One region of the Lysinibacillus sp. S1 genome, then DNA from elsewhere that is predicted to be linked to it. Evidence: riboswitches for the same ligand, from Rfam matches in the RefSeq annotation. Region 1 holds a riboswitch; each other region holds the start of a gene.

Region 1 (7,661 bases):
CGAAGAATTCATAGCAAAATAATTCAAATAACATTTTGAGCTGTCTAAAAAGTATAGCGATTACTTTTTAGACAGCTTTCTATTTATGCTTAGATTAGGATGTGATTCAGTATGAAATTGTCAATCAAAGAAATGAATGAACATTTCGCAAGTGAAATTTTACAATGGCGATATGTAGCACCTTACGATTTTTACAATAATGAATTATCGGGTAAAAATGTACAAGAAATGCTTGATAATCCTTACTTTGCGATCTTTAATAATCATAGTGAATTAATTGGCTATTATTGTACAGGTAAAGCAGCCCAAGTGCCAAAAGGGCAAGGTTTTGGGGCGTATGAAGAACACTGTATAGATATTGGAATTGGGTTGAAGCCAAATCTAACGGGTCAAGGATTAGGAACGGCATTTTTTTCGTTTATTGTTCAAACAGTTCAAGAAGAATATCAGCTGCCATTACGTTTAACAGTTGCACTATTTAATAAGAGAGCAATCCATCTTTATGAAAAATTTGGTTTTGTTAAAGCAATTGAATTTAGTACACCAACAGAGTTTGTCACGATGGTGAAAAAAATGTAGGATATCAATTAAAATTTAAATAATTGTTAAAGTTAGTGGTCAATCGCCAAAGATTGCGTTATGATAAATACCGTTAAATCAACGTTTTGAAAGTGTGTGAAAAGTTATGGTTAATACAATTTATTTGGATAATAGTGCAACAACTAAGCCTTTAAAAGAGGTTATGCAGGCTTTTATGGTTGTAAATGAGCAGTATTATGCCAACCCTGCTTCCATCCATGCTATGGGTGTTGAAGCAAATGATTTATTAATACGTGCGCGTGAGCAAGTAGCAGATATTTTGCAGACAGAGGCAAAAAATGTGCTATTTACTTCAGGTGGTACAGAATCAAATAATGCAGCTATTTTTGGAATAGCACGTAGTAATACGCATATAGGAAAGCATATTTTAACGACTGAAATTGAACATCCATCAGTGCTAGAAACAATGAAACAACTTGAAAAAGAGGGCTATGATGTTGAATATCTTCGTGTCGATCGAAGAGGTGTGATTTCTCTAGATGAGCTTCGTACTAAAATACGAAAAGAAACAATTTTAGTTAGCATCATGCATGTGAATAATGAAATGGGCGCAATTCAGCCTATTAAGGAAGCAGCAAAAATGGTTCATGAAATGAGTCGTGCTGCCTTTCATGTTGATGCTGTGCAAAGCTTTGGGAAATTAGCAATATCCTTTAAAGAAGAAGGACCTGACTGTATTTCTATCTCTGGTCATAAAATTCATGGCTTTAAAGGCTCAGGAGTGTTAGCATTCCGTAAACCCATAAGATGGCAGCCCTTTGCTCTTGGTGGAGGTCAGGAATTTGGTATGCGTAGTGGTACTGTAGCAGTTCCGCAAGCTGTTGCTTTAGCGAAAGCGGCTCGACTTGCTGTTGAAACAATGAACGAACGCACAAATAAATACCGTCAATGGCACGATGAAATCCGAACTCAGCTAGAAAGTTATGGCGAAGCAGTCCATGTTTTATCAACGCCACAGGGAGCTGCGCATATTGTGTCATTTAGTGTTCGTGATTTAAAAGGGGAAGTCATTATTAATGCTATGCAAAAACGTGGTGTCATTGTGTCGACATCAAGTGCATGTTCTTCCAAGCAAACGAAAACAAGTCATGTCGTCGAGGCGCTTCACCTTGATGAGCATTATAAAAATGGCGTGATTCGCCTTAGCTTTGGCGCACATAACACAATAGAAGATATAGAAAACTTTAAACAAGTACTAGCAGAAGTAATGTTGGAACTCAAAGGAGAAAATAAGTAAATGATTTGGAAAGAAATTTTAATTAGATATGGTGAGCTTTCTACAAAAGGTCGCAACAAAATGGATTTTATCCGCCGTTTACGTGAAAATATTCGTCATGCCTTTGCAGATTTAGGACAACTGCATATTCGCACAGAACGTGACCGTATGTTTATTGCCATAGAAGACGAAGCACAAATGCAAATGCTAATTACAGGTTTACCTAAAATTTTTGGTATTCAATCATTTAGCCCTGTCGCTGCATGCGAAAAAGATATGGACAGTATGAAAAAGCTCGCTATCACTATTATGGAGACATTTAAAGATGAGCCACATACATTTAAAGTAGAGGTAAAACGTACTGATAAAACATTTCCTTTAGAATCTCATGCCATCCAACGTGAGATCGGTGGCTATGTTTTACCACAATTTCAAAATTTATCTGTTAAAGTGAAGCAGCCTGATATTGAGCTACGTGTAGAAGTTCGCCATGATGCAACTTATATGATGGCACAAGTCATTCCTGGTGCAGGTGGAATGCCTGTAGGATCAAATGGCAAGTCTTTATTAATGCTATCTGGCGGTATTGATAGCCCTGTCGCAGGTTATTTAATGATGAAGCGTGGTGTGCGATTAGAGGCAATTCACTTCTTTAGTCCACCTTATACAAGCCAAAATTCATTGGAAAAAGTTAAAGTGCTTGCCAATGAATTAACAAAATTTGGTGCTAGTATTCGTTTGCATGTCATTCCTTTTACTGAAATACAAGTTCTTATTAAAGAAAAAGTACCTTCCAATGTATCGATGACGACAACACGCCGAATGATGTTGAAGGTTGCTGATCAGGTGCGTGAGGAAATTGGTGCACTTGCTATTGTAACGGGCGAAAGTCTTGGACAAGTGGCGAGTCAAACGCTTGAAAGTTTAACAGCAATAAACGCAGTAACAAATACACCTATCCTTCGTCCGCTGATTTCAACTGATAAATTAGAGATTATTGATATTGCAGAAAAAATCGGCACATACGAAACATCTATTCAGCCATTTGAAGATTGCTGCACGATTTTTACACCAGCAAGTCCAAAAACAAAACCGAAGCTTGAAAAGGTTGAGCATTATGAAAGCTTCTCTGACTTTGATGAATTGATCGAGCGAGCAGTGAAGAATCGCGAGGTCTATATTTTCCCTAAGAAAGAAGAACAACAAGATAAATTTGCAGATCTACTATAAGGATTCAAAAGCCGTCTCAAAGCCCATTTTGAGACGGCTTTTTTGTATGGATATTGTTATTCCAATAGAGGTACAATTTACCTCTAAATTTTTTGTATTAAAAATCTAATATCGCACATTCTATATTCACAAGGAGGTGAGAAACATGGCTTCAAACAACAACCGTAGTTCAAACCAGCTTGCAGTACCTGGTGTACAACAAGCACTAGATCAAATGAAATACGAAATTGCACAAGAATTTGGTGTTCAATTAGGAGCTGAAGCTTCAGCTCGTGCCAACGGTTCCGTTGGTGGTGAAATCACTAAACGTCTTGTACAAATGGCAGAATCTCAATTAAAAGGTATGCCAAACAACAACCAATAAATGCTGATTAAGCATTTATAAACTTAAACCAGTGACCGTAAAAGGCACTGGTTTTAGTTTGTTTATTGATCATTTATTTATACGAGATAAGGATCTAAATGTAGCTACTGTATGATCAACATCTTTGCTTTGACAAATAGCTGAAATAACAGCAACACCATCAACCCCCGTTTGAAATACAGAATGTACATTTGTGAAATTTATTCCACCAATTGCTACAATTGGTAATTCAGGATGTAATGAATGTGCCTCCTGTAAAAAAGATGTACCACATGGTGGTTGTGCATCACTTTTAGAGGATGTTGGAAAGATTGGACCGATACCAACATAATCAGCTTGATGGTTAATAGCTATTTGCAATTCTTCCTCGCAATGGACAGATACACCAAGAATCATGTTCCCGATTCTTTTACGTGCTACACTTACMGGTAAATCATCTTGTCCGATATGAACACCATCAGCTCCTAGTCGTATCGCTAGATCAACATCGTCATTAATGATAAAGGGCACATGATAGTGATGACATAGTTTTTGACATTGGCGTGCAAATTGTTCATAGGCAAGTCCTGTTAACGCGTGAGGACCTTTTTCACGAAATTGAAACATTGTAATGCCTGCTTGCAAGGCTTTTTCTAGGATATAGATAGGTTGTTCTTGAGGAGGAACATTGCTCGTACCCATAATAAAATAAAGCTCCAAATCCTCACGTTTCATGAATAATCACCTCACAGCCTTCCTTATACCGTCACTTATCAAAATGATTAGTGGGTCCATGACCATTTCCAATCGATAAATTAAACATAATAGCTAATTGGATAAATTTTTTAGCTTCTATAATGGCATTTTCCAGAGCAAATCCTTGTCCAAGAAAAGCAGTAAGTGCTGCGGAAAATGTACATCCAGTACCATGCGTATTTTTTGTTTGGATTCGTGGAGACTGCAAAGAAAAAGAACGTCCATTTTTGCAAAATACATAATCAATGGCATAAAGTGGATCTGCTAAATGACCACCTTTAATGATGACACATTGTACACCTAGCTGTAACAAGCTTTGAGCTACTTCTTTCATATCTTCAAAATGATGAATAGATCTCCCAGTAAGTGTCTCTGCCTCGGGTATATTGGGCGTAACAACCGTAGCAAGTGGTAATAAAGTTGAGCGTAAGGCATCGATAGCTTCTTGCTGTAATAGGCTTTCCCCACCTTTTGCAATCATCACCGGATCAACAATCAGTGGAATGTTTAGCTCCCTGATCTTGTGTGCTATTGCTTTGATAATTTCTGAGGAATAAAGCATTCCTGTTTTAATCGCAGCGATTGGAAAATCTTCTACTAAGGCCTCTAATTGTTTTTTTATAAAGGAAACGTCAATAGGGCAAACACCTGTTACACCCAAAGTATTTTGAGCAGTTAGAGCAGTAATAACAGAAGTACCGAACACTTCTAATTCCTGAAATGTTTTTAAATCAGCCTGTATACCCGCGCCACCACCACTATCTGAGCCAGCGATTGTTGTTACAATATGCATGAAGCTGCACCATCCTTTGATAAGCGATGTATAGCATTGAGTAAGGCTATTTGAAAATCACCAATGTCTGCAGTAAATGCGGATGCCAGTACACCTGCTTTTTTATAGTAAGTAAGTGTTTCTGTTAATTGTTGGTAAGGATTATGGCTTACACTATAGGCTACGCCACAAATTACACTAAGTAAACAACCTGTACCGGTTACTTCCGTCATTTGTGGATGACCACCAGCGATCCATTGGCTATGCTTGCCATCAGTTATAAAATCGCGTTCTCCTGTGACAATAACAATGCATTGATAGCGTTGAGCCAATGATGTGGCTTCTAATTCCATAGCTATAGTGCCATGACCACTATCGACACCTTTTTGTTGCCAATTTACACCAACTATTGCTGCTAGCTCGCCGAGATTACAGCGAATCACGGCAAAGTGTATGTTTTCCAGTAAGTATCTTACGGTTTCCTTACGATAAGTTGTGGCTCCAACTCCGACAGGATCTAAAATAACAGGAATACCAAGTTTATTGGCTTTTTCACCTGCTAATAACATGGCACTTTTTGTGCGATCATTAAGTGTTCCAATATTAATTAATAATGCTTGAGCAATGGCCACCATCTCCTCTACCTCTTGGTAGTCATCGGCCATTACTGGTGAAGCACCTATCGCTAATAAACCATTTGCTTGAAAATTTGCCACTACATAATTGGTTATACAATGGATAAGTGGTTGCTGTTGACGAATTGTTTGAAAAATCATTGTAGTCCTCCTTTAGGGATGGACGTAAGCATGCAAAAAAGGCTCTTTTTGTGTAAAAATGCACGAAAAGAGCCTTTCATCTGAAAACGATGTTTATTGCTCCCTACGTCAGTATTAACTAACAGGTTCAAAGGGTCAGGTTTTACCTTCTCAACTCTTACGAGTCCCCCTGCAATCTTGCTTTTAGTTGACCAAAATGTACCATACTTTTCATTTGTATTCAATAGCAAGTTTTCCTATAGATAAAATGTGACCGATGCCATATAGGAGGGTATGATAGTTGTCATGACTTTACCGAAATTAAGCACAAACCATTGAAAATGCTGAAAAAAGAGTTTTATAATGTGTCATAACAAAAGGGGGCAATTGCCATGAAAAGACAAGATTTAGTTGCACCAGAATGGTATAACATAGTAGAGGAAATTGAAAAATATGCTCAGGATGCAGCCAAAAATGCTTTAATCATTTATGAAGAAAACCAAGACATCCAATGTATTACATATGCACATTTATTGGAAAAAGCGAATCAAGCAGCACATGTATTCACCAAGCAAGGTTTAAAGAAAGGTGATGTCATTTTAGTAATGGTACCACGTTCGGTTGAAGCATATATTGTGTATATTGCTGCATTGAAAGCGGGTTTAACAATTATTCCAAGTTCTGAGATGTTAAGAACAAAGGATATTGAGTATCGAATTCATCATGCAAATGCTAAAGCAGTTATTGCATTTGAACCCTATATTGAACAGTTCGATAAAGTGGGAAATTTACAAGACATACTGCAATTTGTCATAGGGAATGCACATGAACCTTGGCAGAACATACTTGAAAAAATGAATAATCAACCTACAACCTACATAAATCCTATCCCAACAAAAAGCACAGACAATGCATTTTTAGCCTATACAAGCGGAACAACAGGAAATCCAAAAGCAGCAGTGCATACGCATAGTTGGGGCTATGCTCATTTACGAACAACAGCACCACATTGGTTGGGTGTACAAGAAAATGATATTGTTTGGGCGACTGCAGCACCAGGGTGGCAAAAATGGATTTGGAGTCCATTTCTAGCTACTTTAGGCAGTGGTGCTACTGCATTTGTCTACAAAGGTAAATTTGAAGCAGCTTCTTATTTAGCATTGCTTGAGAGATTCAAAATCAATGTACTATGCTGTACACCAACTGAATATCGTTTTATGGCAGCGCTTGAAAATTTACATGAATATGATTTAAGTGCAATTCGCCAAGCTGTATCAGCTGGTGAGCCATTAAATAGTGAGGTTATTAGAGTATTCTTGGAAACATTCAAATTACAAGTGCGAGATGGCTATGGACAAACGGAAAATACATTATTGGTAGGCACAATGGTAGGGATGGAAGCGAGAGTTGGCTCTATGGGAAAACCTACTCCTGGCAACACTGTTGAAATTATTAATGATTTGGGCAAACCTGTTACAATCGGAGAAGTTGGTGATATTGCTGTTCATCGCGAAACGCCAGCACTCTTTAAAAAATATTTAAATGATCCTGAACGTACAAATTTACAATTTCGTGGGGATTGGTATATTACAGGAGATCGTGCCTATAAAGATGAAGATGGCTACTTTTGGTTTGACGGACGAGGAGACGATGTTATTATATCCTCAGGCTATACAATTGGCCCTTTTGAAGTAGAGGATGCTTTAATGAAACATCCAACTGTAAAAGAGGCTGCTGTTATAGCGAGCCCTGATAAAGTAAGAGGAAATATTGTCAAAGCATTTATTGTTCTGCGCAATGGTGAAAAAGGTGATGGAGCGCTTATTCAAACACTCCAAAGTCATGTTAAATCATTGACCGCTCCTTATAAATATCCACGTGCTATTGAATTTGTAGAGGAACTACCAAAAACATCTTCTGGGAAAATTAGACGTGTCGAATTACGGCAACAAGAAATCAAACACCTCCAATTATAATATTTCCTAGGAA
Region 2 (6,445 bases), 1.5 Mb from region 1:
TTATCCCTTATTTAAGTAAGAACGGAAATGATATCTCGACTGCTCTAATCGAAGGTATTGATGATAAGAGTATTTCTGAATGGTATTGGGTACCAAAAGAAGAGAGACGTGCAGTTTTGACAGAGCCCTATGATTATAATGTAAACGGCCAATCCGTATTAATGACAACCATTTCAGTGCCATTAATCAATGCTTCCGGGACATTTTTCGGTGTATTGACTGCCGATGTATCAATAGATTTTTTAAATGATTTAACAAAATCGAATGCCCCAGAAGGCGGTTATGCGGCAATTATTACGAATAAAGGTGTGCTAACAGCTAACAGTTTTGGTGATGAGCTAGTTGGGCGCAATATGCAAGAGGATCCTACTTGGACAAGTATTAGTAAGACAATGGAAAATGGTGAACTAACAAGTATGTACGTTGACTCTAATCAACTGAAGGAAAAGGCCTATAATGTTTTTGCTCCAATGATTTTAGAGGGTATTGACGAAACATGGACTGTTCAAGTCGTGTTAGCTGAATCAAAGATTCTAGAAACATATAATCATGTATTTGTATTTACGATTATTGCTTCCATTATTATGGTGGTTTTGATGACAGCTGCAAGTGTGTTATTCATCTATAAACAATTAAAACCACTTAAATTTTTACGTGCATCGATTGAAACTGCAGCCGAAGGGGATTTAACACAAAAGGTAGAAGAGCGATATATTAAGCCTGATGAAATTGGTGCAGTTGCTGTGGCCTATAATAATATGTTAGATAAAACCAATAGTGCGATTCAAACTGTACTAAATTCCACGAGGTTATTGAACCAATCTTCTAATCAGGTAAATGAGGCATTTAATGAGGTAGTTGCTTCTAGTCAGGAGGTTTCCGTAGCTATCAACGAGATTGCACAAGGAGCTTCGAAGCAATCAGAGGATACAGAAGAAACAAATTATCGAATGATGGATTTATCAGATCAGATTGATGCTATTACGGCTCTTTCTAATGAAATGGATGAGCTATCTCATAAAACAGGTGTAACAACGGAAAAAGGATTGCATGAGGTTGAAAGTTTAAGAGAACGTAATATGGAGACAAATGAAATGAATGGGCGTATCCAGCAGCAAATGGAATCATTAGCTTCTAATATTGCCAATATTAATCAGATTATTGCTTCGATTCAAAGCATTACCGAGCAGACTAATCTGCTAGCTTTAAATGCAAGTATTGAGGCTGCACGTGCTGGTGAACATGGTAAAGGATTTGCTGTAGTTGCAGAGGAAGTTAGAAAGCTAGCAGAACAATCTAAGAATGAAACAGAAATTATTAAGAGTACAGTAGAAAGTATTCTTGAAAATTCTCAGCAGACGGTTGCTGTGATTGCATCTAATGCAGATTTAATGCAATCTCAAAATGAGTCCGTACAAAGCACGCAACTAGCATTTAAAGATAGCAGTGATTTGTCGGGTTCAATTGCAAATTCTATTAGTGATTTAATGAATAAACTATCTAGCATGTTAGAGCATAAAAATCAGGCAATCATGGCTATCCAAAGTATTTCGGCTATTTCAGAGCAAACAGCAGCCTCTGCGGAACAAGTAAGTGCTTCTGCAATGGATCAACAAGTAGAATTACAAAAAGTAGCAGAGTCTATTCAAAATATGAACGATATTTCAAACGAGCTACAAGAAGTTGTAAACCGATTTAAGCTTGCTTAAAAAGAAAGGCTGCCTTCAATATAGAGGCAGTCTTCTTTATGGTGAAAGCCGGAGAAATTGACCTAGAAGGAATTCAACACTACTATTAACACTGGAAGGGGGACATTGATATGATGTATCTCGGAATGATTTTCTTTCAAATTGTTGTACCTATTTTAGTGTTACTTGTAATAGGCGCTATACTACAAAAGAAATTTCGCTTTAATTTAAAAGCATTGTCTCAGCTTATTACATATTGCTTTATGCCAGCAGCTGTTTTTGTAAATTTATATGAAACACATGTGGAATTAACTGTACTGGGAGAGGTCGGATTATTTATTGTACTCTTTATCGGTAGTCAAATGATACTCAGTCACTTTATGGCAAAAGGGTTAGGTTTAGCTAGAACAGAGGCAGCTGTCTTTAAAAATAGTGTTGTGCTCATTAACTCGGGTAATTACGGTATTCCAGTGGCTCAAATGATATTTGCCACGCAACCTATTGGAGTAGCCATTCAGGTCATGCTCGTAATCTTTCAAAATATGACTACGTATACATATGGTTTATACAATTTAATTTCTTCTACAAAGTCAGGTATGACAATCATCAAGGATTTCTTTAAAATGCCTATTATTCATGCGCTTATTATAGGTGTCGCTATGAATTATTTTGATATCGGTATTCCACAGTTTATCAAAATACCAGTAGAACATGTGGCAGATGGATTTATTGCTGTGGCTCTAATTACTTTAGGTGCGCAATTATCACAATTAGAGATGAAATCAATGTTTAATAAAACCGTCTTTATCAGCTGTTTTACGCGATTAATTATTGGACCATCTGTTGCATTGGCCATTATTTATATATTGGGATTAGATGGAGTCGTCGCACAATCACTGTTTATAGCTAGTGCTTTTCCAACATCCCGCAATAGTTCTAGTCTAGCATTGGAATATGATGTAGAATCAGCAACAGCCGCGCAAGCTGTTTTATTTTCAACCATTGTAAGCTGTATAACTGTAACCATTGTGATCTATTTTGCAGAAGTATTATTTACCTAGTAAGATAAAAAATAACTTCCATCTCTTAGTATTATCTGCTACACTAGCATCAAACTAAATAGTATTAACTAGGGGAGTCTGATGAGTCAGGCTGAGAGGGAAACGCTACGAAGTTTCTTGACCCTTTGGACCTGATCTGGCTCATACCAGCGTGGGAAAGTTAAGAAGCTATTGCAGAGTATGCAATCAATAGACCTTTACATTCGTGGCCGGATCCAAATAATTATTTTGGATTCGGCCTTTATTTTTTGGATTGTTGGGGTGAGCTAGAATCGGTCCTTATATCAAAATAAATTTAAGGGAGAGAAGTAGCTCATGTCAGCAATTAGTGAAAAGAATATTACCATTATGTCCAGCTTTGAAGGAAGCAAAAAAGTATATGTGGAAGGATCACGCCCAGATATTCTAGTACCTATGCGAGAAATTGCATTAAGTCCGACAACAGGCAGTTTTGGAAATGAAGAAAATGCTCCTATTCGAGTATATGATACGAGTGGGCCCTATACAGATCCAGCCTACCAAGTAGATATTACGAAAGGTTTACCTGCCTTACGAAATGCATGGATTCAAGAGCGAGGGGATGTAGAAGCATATGAGGGACGCTCCATTAAACCGGAGGATAATGGCTTTCGTCATGTTGATGACCCGCGTATTCAAGAAAATGTCTTCCCTGAGTTGGCGAGAAAGCCTTTGCGTGCTAAAAAAGGTAAAAATGTGACACAGCTTCACTATGCACGAAAGGGAATTATAACGCCTGAAATGGAGTTTGTAGCGATTCGTGAAAATATGGATCCTGAATTTGTACGTTCAGAAATTGCAGCTGGGCGTGCTATAATGCCTTCTAATATTAATCACCCTGAGGCAGAGCCAATGATTATTGGGCGTAATTTTCATGTAAAGATCAATGCGAATATCGGGAATTCTGCTGTATCTTCTTCCATTGCAGAAGAAGTTGAGAAAATGACCTGGGCAACTCGATGGGGCGCAGATAATATTATGGATTTATCGACTGGTAAACATATTCATACAACTAGAGAATGGATTATTCGAAATGCGGCAGTGCCAGTGGGAACAGTGCCAATTTATCAGGCTTTAGAAAAGGTAAATGGTGTAGCAGAGGATTTAACGTGGGAGGTTTATCGTGATACTCTCATTGAACAAGCTGAGCAGGGTGTGGATTACTTCACCATTCATGCAGGTGTCCTTTTACGCTATGTACCACTAACAGCAAATCGTGTGACAGGTATTGTATCTCGAGGTGGCTCTATAATGGCACAGTGGTGTTTATATCATCATCAAGAGAATTTCCTGTATACACACTTTGAGGAAATCTGTGAAATTATGAAAGCCTATGATGTTGCTTTTTCCTTAGGTGATGGTTTACGCCCAGGCTCAATTGCAGATGCCAATGATGAGGCACAATTTGCAGAGCTTGAAACACTAGGCGAGCTAACACAGATTGCTTGGCAGCATGATGTTCAGGTAATGGTTGAGGGACCAGGTCATGTACCAATGCATTTGATTAAAGAAAACATGGACAAGCAATTAGAGGTTTGTAAGGAAGCTCCCTTCTATACATTAGGACCACTCACAACAGATATTGCTCCAGGTTATGACCACATTACATCAGCCATTGGGGCAGCCATGATTGGCTGGTTTGGTACAGCGATGCTTTGTTATGTGACACCGAAAGAGCATCTTGGTTTACCGAATCGCGAGGACGTTCGTGTGGGCGTTATCACTTATAAAATTGCTGCACATGCTGCTGATTTAGCAAAAGGTCATCCAGGTGCACAACAACGAGACGATGCACTGTCTAAAGCGCGCTTTGAGTTCCGTTGGCGTGATCAATTCAATCTGTCACTAGATCCCGAGCGTGCAGTGGAATATCATGATGAGACACTGCCAGCAGAGGGAGCAAAAACAGCACACTTTTGTTCTATGTGTGGGCCTAAATTCTGTAGCATGAGAATTTCACAGGATATTCGTAATTATGCGAAAGATAAGGATTTGAATACGACTGAAGCGATCCATCAAGGTATGAAAGAAAAGGCTGAGGAGTTTAAAAAAGCAGGCAGTCAAATTTATCAATAATGAAAGAAAAGGCTTATGTCAAAAAAATAGACATAGGCCTTTTCTTAATAAAAAAACTCCATGTGAATAGTGGATTCACATGGAGTAAAAGTTGGATTTGGATATCAATAATAAAGTGGAATATTAAACGTTTGTTGGTTGTTTTACATATGGATTTGTAAGGTCCATACCTTCTAAGGAAAGACCCATCGCTTTAGCGACACCTTCACCATATGCTGGGTCAGCTAGATAGCAGTGAAGGATGTGACGGCGTTTGATGAATTCTTCAACAGAAGCCATATCGTTCGCGGTATTTTCAAATAAGCGTTGCTGCTCTTCCGAAGTCAATAGACGGAATAGTTTACCTGGTTGTTCAAAGTAATTATTATCGTCTTCACGGAAATCATGAATACCTGCATGACCATCAATACGTAATTCAGGCTCTTTATGGTCTAAATTATGCTCCCACTCACCATAGCTATTTGGTTCATAGCTTAATGTCGAACCAAGATTGCCATCAAAGCGCATTGCTCCATCTCGGTGGAAAGTACGGAATGGACATTTTGGTGCGTTGACAGGAAGCATATAGTGGTTTACACCAAGACGATAGCGTTGGGCATCCGCATATGCAAAGATACGACCTTGTAACATTTTATCTGGTGAGAAGCTGATGCCAGGAACAATGTTAGATGGTGCGAATGCAGCTTGTTCAACTTCTGCAAAGTAGTTGTCTGGATTTTTGTTTAACTCGAATTCACCTACAGGAATTAATGGGAAGTCTTTTTTATACCATACCTTTGTTAAATCAAATGGGTTGTATGGTAGCTCACGAGCTTGTTCCTCTGTCATTACCTGAATGTACATTTTCCATTTAGGGAAATCGCCTTTTTCAATTGCTTCATATAAATCACGTTGTGAAGATTCGCGGTCTTGACCAATAATCTCATTAGCCTCGGCACCAGTTAAGTTCTTAATGCCTTGCTCTGTACGGAAGTGGAATTTAACCCAAACACGTTCATTATTAGCATTGATAAAGCTATACGTATGAGAACCAAATCCGTGCATATTACGGTAACCAGCTGGAATACCACGGTCAGACATAACAATTGTCACTTGGTGAAGTGCTTCAGGTAATGAAGTCCAGAAATCCCAGTTAGAGTTGGCATTTTTCATATTTGTACGTGGGTCCCGTTTTACCACATGGTTTAAATCTGTAAAGTGTAACGGGTCACGGAAGAAGAATACAGGTGTATTGTTCCCTACTAAATCCCAGTTTCCATCTTCTGTATAGAATTTAAGGGCGAAGCCACGAATATCTCGCTCTGCATCTGCTGCACCACGCTCACCCGCTACTGTAGAGAAACGTGCGAACATTTCAGTTTTCTTGCCGATCTCTGAGAAGATTTTCGCTTTAGTATATTGTGAAATATCATGCGTTACAGTAAAAGTACCAAATGCACCTGAGCCCTTTGCGTGCATACGACGTTCTGGAATTACTTCACGGTTGAAATTTGCTAGTTTTTCAACTAACCATACATCTTGAAGTAAAAGAGGGCCACGTGGACCTGCTGACATAGAGTCATGGTTACTTACTACTGGAGCACCACCTGCTGTTGTAAAGCG
Region 3 (7,661 bases), 530 kb from region 1:
CCTTTAAGCTATGGCGGCAATATTATAGATAATTTCACACTAACATTTAAAGATGGTCGAATCATTGACGTCAAGGCAGAGCAAGGCCAAGAAATTTTAGCTTCTCTTATTGAAACAGATGAAGGTGCTCATTACCTTGGTGAAATAGCATTAGTACCACATCAATCACCTATTTCACAATCCGACCTATTATTTTACAATACATTGTTTGATGAAAATGCATCCAATCATTTTGCCATTGGTAGTGCATATGCTTTTTGCATTGAGGGCGGCAAAGAAATGACTTCTGAGGAACTAAGCGCGCATGGTCTTAATCAAAGCTTGACACATGTAGACTTTATGATTGGCTCTACCAAAATGAATATAGATGGAATAACACATGATGATCAAATAGACCCAATATTCCGTGATGGAAATTGGGCATTCTAAATAATCCATTCCTACTAATAGTATTCTAGGCTAAGTATGTTAAGGTTGTCATAAATTATCCTTAGATTTTCCTAGTAACCTATTGTATAATTGTTTTAGGGAATTTTAGTAGATCATTTAAGTAGAGAGGAGCTCTAATAATGTTCATTACAACTGTTCTTGGCTTTTCAGCAGTTTTATTAATTTCAACGGGATTCTTCATCCACTACCTACAAGTTGGTTTAGATAGCAAGTCTTCAGTAACTGTAGATCCAAAGCCAAACGAAAAATTTTAATGTGTAAAAAACAGCTACTATTTATAGGTAGCTGTTTTTTTATAGCTTACAAGTTATTTCATCTACTAAAGCGTATGAAACTGCTCCTTTATTGTAAAAATTATCTGAATAAAGTCTTTATTGTTTGCATATTGAAAATTTTGCTCTACAATATTTTTTGTAAGGAAGGGAGCAATATTCATGACAATGTTACAAGATATTCTAGAATTTAACAAAGAGTTTGTACAAGAAAAAAAATATGAGCCATTCATCACTACGAAATATCCTGATAAACGTATTGTTGTTTTATCTTGTATGGATACTCGTCTTGTAGAGCTTTTACCAAAAGCGATGAATTTGCGTAATGGCGATGTAAAAATAGTGAAAAGTGCTGGTGCGTTAGTGAGCCATCCTTTCGGTGCAGTTATGCGTAGTTTATTAGTTGCTGTCTACGGCCTACAAGCTGATGAAGTGTATGTTGTTGGACATTATGACTGTGGTATGAGTGCGGTTGATCCTGACGCCATGCTTAGCGAAATGGTACAACGAGGCATCGATCCAGAAACAATCAAAATGTTGGAATATTCTGGTTTTGATTTGAAAGAATTTTTACGAGGTTTCGGTGATGTAGCAACAAGTGTTAAGAAAAGTGTCGATACAATTCGTAATCATCCATTAATGGTAAAAGACGTACCTGTTCATGGTTTAATAATTGATCCAAATACAGGTCATCTAGATTTAATTGAAGATGGAAATAAACAATAAAATTATTTCTTCATACATTAATAAAAGAGCAAGTGCCTATCCTCTCTATGTGGAAGATAGGCACTTATTTTTCTATTCATCCTCTAAACGTGCATACATATAGTGATCTACCCAATGACCATTGATATACAGTAGCTTTCTTAGCAGACCCTCCTGCTGAAATCCAGCCTTCTCTAATACACGCATGGAGGCATTATTTTGTGTCGATACGTAGGCCTCTACACGATGTAGACCAATTTGTTCAAATGCAAATCGGACCACCATATTCACAGCTTCTGTGACAATGCCCTTTCCAACATAAATCTCATCCATCGCATAGCCAACAAATGCACTCGAGTACGGTAAGCGTTTGACAGCATAAAGTGCAATATGCCCTATTAGATTATTTGTACTATGCTCAAAAATACCAAAAGTAAATTCACGCTTAGACTCCATTAAATAGAGACTTTCTTGAATTTTTTTGTATTGAGCATCGACTGTATAGTATTCAGGTCTTTGCAGTGGCTCGTATATAGACCAAAAGTATTTATTACGGCTTACGAGACCCGTTAAACTTCGTGCATCTTTTTCTTGGAATGTGCGGATGTAGCATTTTTCCCCCTTTATTGTTACCACATTCCCACCCTTTTTTCTTAATAGATTCCAAATTTTAAGCACCATTTCTCCACACTAGCCTTCCAATAAAAATCAATACATTTCTCTTTGTTTCATTGGCTACAAGCCATAATTGCAAACCCTATTTAATTTCATTGTATGTAAAAAAACAGGCTGCTACAACCAAAACAGCTTATGTCTTATTGTCATAGCAGCACAATTCAATTATTTAGTTTTTTGTTCTTTCTTTTTCTCGTTTACTATTTCTAAGCTGGAGGAATCAGCATCCTCTAGTTGAGTATTGTCTAACACATTTGTTAAATGAAGACCACGCCTTTGAGCCTCTCGTTCAATGTGTGCAATAGTTTCCTGTAGCACCTGAACACGTGCATACTTTTTGTCATCTCCAGCGACTAAGACCCATGGTGCATCTTTTTTATCTGTCTTTTCAAACATCGCATTTGCTGCTTCAATATACTGAGGTGTTTTATCTCGATTGCGCCAATCCTCGGCTGTTAACTTCCAAGATTTATAAGGGTTTTGTTCACGTTCTTTAAAGCGTTTTAATTGCTCCTCATCTGAAACATGAAGCCAGAACTTAATAATTATGTAATCTCCTGCAGTTAAAATCTTCTCGAAATTATTAATTTCTTCATAAGCACGAGACCATTCATCCTTTGTTGCGAATCCTTCGATGCGTTCTACTAGTACGCGGCCATACCACGAGCGATCAAAAATAGCGATTTGCCCATGTTGAGGCAATTTTCTCCAAAATCGTTGTAAATAATTGTAGCGTAATTCATGAGCTTGAGGAGCAGAAATAGGATGTACAACATAACCGCGGGGATCGACACGTTCGATTAATCGTTTAATAGCGCCACCTTTACCAGCTGCATCCATTCCTTCAAATACCAAGATCAAGCCAATCTTGTTTTTTAATAAAAATTGTTGTGCGTTCAACATTTCATATTGGAGTACTTTTAATTTCTTTTTATACATCTTTTTGTCTAGTTCAACAGTTAGATCTAGATTTTTCAAATTTTGTGTCATGAAACTTCACTCCTTTTATTTGGCTATTCTTATTGTACTAAAGAAATATATGGATGCCTATCAGACATGGTAAATTGTAGGTATTAATAGTAAAACAACACGATACATTGTTGGAAATTTCCGTTATAATAAAAAAAGTGACAGTACTATACTTATTTGTCTTTTCCCTATACAATCTAACACGAAGGGAGAGGAAAACATGCCTCGGTTTATCTTGATGACAATCTCTTATCTTGTCTCAATCATCCTAACCTTTTCATCCTTTTTCGTGAACATCAACGGTCAATCTTCGCTAGAAATCGCTAATCGTTTTTCTGTTGTATTTGCACCAGTTAGTGTAAGTCATGTAATTTGGATTATCATTTATTTTTTACTCGGTTATTGGTTAGTTATGAACATGAAAAAGACAACTTTGAAACAGTCTGCGCTTTTTAGTTGCATAAATATATTACAAGCATTGACGATATATGTCTGGCACCATGAGTTATTTATTGTTTCTCTTGGCATTACATTACTCTTAGTCTTGTATTTGTTTATGTTGTATAATACGTACCCTCTTCAGGACAAATCCTTGTTTGGTCGTATTCCTTTCTCTATTTATTTAGCATGGATGACATTTATTTTTATCACAAATACAAGCTTTACGTTAACGGCTTATGGTTGGAACGGCTTTGGTCTTAGTACGCCTCTTTGGGCAGTGATTTTACTTACTTTAGGAGGAGCCATTGCGCTACATATCCGTTTCCATCACTTTGATGTTGTGTATCCAAGTGTTTTTATTTGGGCTTATATTGGAATCGCCATACATAATGGTTTTGATGAGCTACTTGTCACTACAGCTGCTTTATTTTTATGCGGTGTTCTCTTTGTTGGCATTTTATTTATTAAAAAAAATCCTGCCTACCAAAAATAAATTGGTTAGCAGGATTTTTTCATTACATCCTATTCTTCGTCTAATGACGTTAAGATAATTGGTTTATCTTTTGTTACAATGACTGAATGTTCGATTTGTGCTACAAGTGATTTATCAGGCGTCACGAATGTCCAGCCATCACCTGCTTCTACGATATGCTCTGCATTTGCTGAGATAAATGGCTCAACCGCAAGGACCATACCTTCTTTCATAATAGTAGTATCCCATGCATCGTAATAATTTAAAATATGGTTTGGTTCATCATGTAAAGATTGACCTAAGCCATGACCTGTTAAATTCATAATAACAGTTAACCCATTAGCATTTGCCTCGCGTTCAACAGCTTTACCAATTTGATTTAATTTAGATCCAGCCTTTACCTTTGTCATTGCTCGATCAAAGGCACTTTTAGCAACACGGCAAAGCTTTTCTTTGTCCTCATAGCCATCACCCACAACAAATGAAATACCTGTGTCAGCAAAATAGCCATTTAAAGAGCCTGAAACATCAATATTTACGATATCTCCCTCTTGAATAACACGCTTTCCTGGAATACCATGTGCTACTTCTTCATTGACGCTAATACATGTATACCCTGGAAAATCATATTCTCCCTTTGGTCCTGAAATAGCGCCAGCCTCTGCAAACATGCGACCAGCAATTTCATCAAGCTCAAGTGTTGTAACACCTGGTTTTGTGGCAGCTTTCATTGCTTCGCGAATTTCAGCACAAATGCGTCCTATTTTTTTAAAAGCTTCAATCTCTTCTTGCGTTTTTACAATCATGTATAACGTCCCTTTCATCTAATATCTATTCTTTAATATAACATAACTTTTTATGCGTATAACGATAAACGCTTTAAATATTGTATGCTTTCCTACTTTGCAAAGTGCTAAAAGAGTTATTCACGACAAAAAAGTCCCTCCACTCACGTGAAGGGACTAGCATTAAGCTTTTCTTTGCATTAATTGGGGAGCGGCTGTGAATAAAAGAACACCAACGACAGCCGTTAAAATGGTTGCTGGTAGCATATATGTACCATTGTAGATGATGGAATAGATCCATGCATTCTGGTCACCCGCATATTCGGCAAAAAATACAGCACCAGCAATTGTATGTGCTGTGTATCGTAAGAAGCCCGCGATAACGGTACCTATGATTATATAAAGTGCCATTTTTGTTTTGTTCATATGTTTAGCAGCGTCTAACACTGGTCCACGTACAACCGCCGCTAATCCTACAACAGTAAAAGCAACACCATAATCTAGTAATCCTTGTAGCCAGTGCACGATATAAGAACCAAACATTGTTTGCATAACACCCACAAGTAGTCCCGTAGTAAGACCAGCTACTAAGCCCCAGCGAAATGCTATTAACATAATCGGTACCATAACAAGACTAACTGAGCCGCCTTGTGCCCATACTTTAAAGGAAACCTGATCCAGTACGAGACCTATCGCTGCAAAAATCGCAATCTCCACTAGCATTAATAGTCTTTTTTTGTCCATACATATTCTCTCCTTTGTTCCGATGTAGGATACAAGAGCAGGAATAGAAAAGCGCTGATATGTCTCTTTCTGACACCTTTTTTCCTTTACGGACGAAAAAACGATGTCAGGACAGAGCCTCACATCGTACAAGTGTCGGTTTCTATCCACATCCCTACGCAAGCGTTAACTTACAGGTTCGAAGAGTCAAGGCATTACGTGCCCAGTCTCAGCTGACATCATCAGCTCCCCTTGTGGTCGTTACATCTGAATTTATTTGAACACTCTCATTGTACGCAAAGGATTGAAGGATTACAACCTTCCATACATCATTTTTTTGAAACTTTGCTGTTTTTCATGCGTAAATATTTAAAAAGGAGGTACAACTATGGAGAATCAAAAAATTTTAGCTGCCTTTAGTTATCTTAGTATTTTCTTCGCCCCTTTTATCGTTCCATTAATTGTATATTTCGTGACAAAAGACAGTGATGTAAAAAGCCATTCGATTCGTGCACTTGTCTCTCATTTAATACCCTTTGTTTTTGGCATTCTATTCTTTATTGTCTTTGTTTTTTCCACATTTAGTTTAGATCCAACCTCCAGTAATAATACAGTGATGATTATTTGGTTTGCTTCATTCACCATCTATGCTCTCGTCTCACTAGGTATTGTGATTTGGAATATAATTCAGGCTGTTCGTGTTATCCGTTAATGTTTTATTTTTAAGTGAAACAGGTAGTAGTAATTGTAAAAGGAGCTGTTTTGGGATGAAAGTATCAAACGTTGTAAAAACTGCCGTTAAGTTAGCACCTATTGTTATTCCTATCGTAAAAAAAGTAATGGCTGCAAAAAAGGGCACAACGCCTACAACCACAACTCGAAAAAAATAAAACGGAGGCGTATTTCCTCTAGAGGAAATACGCCTTCGTTTTATTTCACTTCAAAATGGGTTTGACTATGGCCATTTAATGTTTTTTCCACATGTAAAACTGCTGGCATCGCAGATTTCAATTCAGGCACATGCGAAATAACGCCAATCATACGACCAGAATCCTGCAAATCAATTAATGTATCGATTGCTTTATTTAGTGATTCCTCATCGAGCGAGCCAAAGCCCTCATCAATAAACATCGTTTCAATATGAATATTACCTTGGTAGCTTTGAATCACATCTGCCATCCCCAATGCAAGGCTCAACGAAGCATTAAACTTTTCGCCACCTGATAAAGTTTTGACATCTCGTAATTGATCTGTATAAGCATCATAAACATCAAGACCAAGGCCACTTTGCTTCGCATGCTTTTCTAATCTATCTGAACGTCTAAGCTCAAATTGACCGTTTGATAAATGATACAGACGTATATTGGCAGCTTCTGTAATTTGATCTAAGTAGTTAATTTGTATATAACGCTCAAAGGATAACTTTTTCGAATTTTGTCCATTTAATAATCCATAGAGCTCCTTTACTCGTCCTGCTTCTTGTTCAAGTAAATGAAGCTCTTTCGCTATTTCTTCCACCCTTTCACTAAAGCCTTGGCATGCTTGTATAAAGCCATTCATCTGTTGCAAACGTTTAAATGCTTCCTCATAGGAAACTCGATGCTGTTCTACTCTTGCTTCCATCGCCTCTAAATCTTGCTTCTCTTTTCCTTGAAGGTATGTAGCCCCTTCGGTAATCTGAATTTGCAACGTGTGTACTTGTAAAGCATAGTCGCTACATGCTTTTCGAAGTGCATCCAATTGTATGGCACTCCGTTTAGCAGTTGCATAAGCCTCATAGCTTTCGAAACCTATTTCTTGCATATCTGCTGAAAATTGCTGAAGCTTTTCATTCATTTTAAGCTGTAATTCCTCAAAGGACTGTTTGGCAATCTCTACAGTTAGTGTTGCATTGCTAGCTGTTTCCTTTGCTGCATGCAAATTTTCTTGACTCACTTGCCAACTTTTTTGAAGCTCTTCTTTCTGTTTACTAACTTCATTCAGTTGTTGCTTTAATTGCTGTAAAGTTGGTAAATTAGGGGGCATCTGCTTAAGTTGTTCGTCTACAACCGCTTGTAATTTTGTCCATTCTTTTATCTGCTCTGCTAAATATTGCTCTAGCTTCATATGCTTATTTCGTAGCTGCTCTATTCGGTCATGCTGATGCTTTATTTTTAATCGCACATCAGC

What was found. Region 1 has a riboswitch for thiamine pyrophosphate ahead of thiM (hydroxyethylthiazole kinase). Riboswitches for the same ligand answer to the same signal wherever they lie in the genome.
Region 2: linked by a shared signal. The riboswitch ahead of thiC (phosphomethylpyrimidine synthase ThiC) and the one ahead of thiM (hydroxyethylthiazole kinase) in region 1 are both predicted to bind thiamine pyrophosphate.
Region 3: linked by a shared signal. The riboswitch ahead of thiT (energy-coupled thiamine transporter ThiT) and the one ahead of thiM (hydroxyethylthiazole kinase) in region 1 are both predicted to bind thiamine pyrophosphate.

What each region holds. Positions count from the first base shown of each region.
Region 1 covers NZ_CP173154.1:3,951,660-3,959,320, forward strand. Annotated here, with positions in the region: gene ezrA (septation ring formation regulator EzrA) at 1-22, shown strand, start outside; gene ACHZEU_RS19750 (GNAT family N-acetyltransferase) at 112-579, shown strand; gene ACHZEU_RS19755 (cysteine desulfurase family protein) at 686-1,837, shown strand; gene thiI (tRNA uracil 4-sulfurtransferase ThiI) at 1,838-3,046, shown strand; gene ACHZEU_RS19765 (alpha/beta-type small acid-soluble spore protein) at 3,192-3,410, shown strand; gene thiE (thiamine phosphate synthase) at 3,480-4,124, opposite strand; gene thiD (bifunctional hydroxymethylpyrimidine kinase/phosphomethylpyrimidine kinase) at 4,156-4,938, opposite strand; gene thiM (hydroxyethylthiazole kinase) at 4,926-5,693, opposite strand; TPP riboswitch at 5,777-5,874, opposite strand; gene mbcS (acyl-CoA synthetase MbcS) at 6,065-7,648, shown strand.
Region 2 covers NZ_CP173154.1:2,493,158-2,499,602, reverse strand. Annotated here, with positions in the region: gene ACHZEU_RS12425 (methyl-accepting chemotaxis protein) at 1-1,709, shown strand, start outside; gene ACHZEU_RS12420 (AEC family transporter) at 1,820-2,749, shown strand; TPP riboswitch at 2,810-2,924, shown strand; gene thiC (phosphomethylpyrimidine synthase ThiC) at 3,065-4,843, shown strand; gene ACHZEU_RS12410 (catalase) at 4,967-6,445, opposite strand, start outside.
Region 3 covers NZ_CP173154.1:3,424,366-3,432,026, reverse strand. Annotated here, with positions in the region: gene ACHZEU_RS17035 (aminopeptidase) at 1-429, shown strand, start outside; gene ACHZEU_RS17030 (hypothetical protein) at 570-704, shown strand; gene ACHZEU_RS17025 (carbonic anhydrase) at 885-1,448, shown strand; gene ACHZEU_RS17020 (GNAT family N-acetyltransferase) at 1,521-2,108, opposite strand; gene ACHZEU_RS17015 (polyphosphate kinase 2 family protein) at 2,268-3,092, opposite strand; gene ACHZEU_RS17010 (hypothetical protein) at 3,292-4,005, shown strand; gene map (type I methionyl aminopeptidase) at 4,035-4,790, opposite strand; gene thiT (energy-coupled thiamine transporter ThiT) at 4,953-5,513, opposite strand; TPP riboswitch at 5,648-5,755, opposite strand; gene ACHZEU_RS16995 (DUF4870 domain-containing protein) at 5,881-6,204, shown strand; gene ACHZEU_RS16990 (hypothetical protein) at 6,260-6,382, shown strand; gene ACHZEU_RS16985 (AAA family ATPase) at 6,423-7,661, opposite strand, start outside.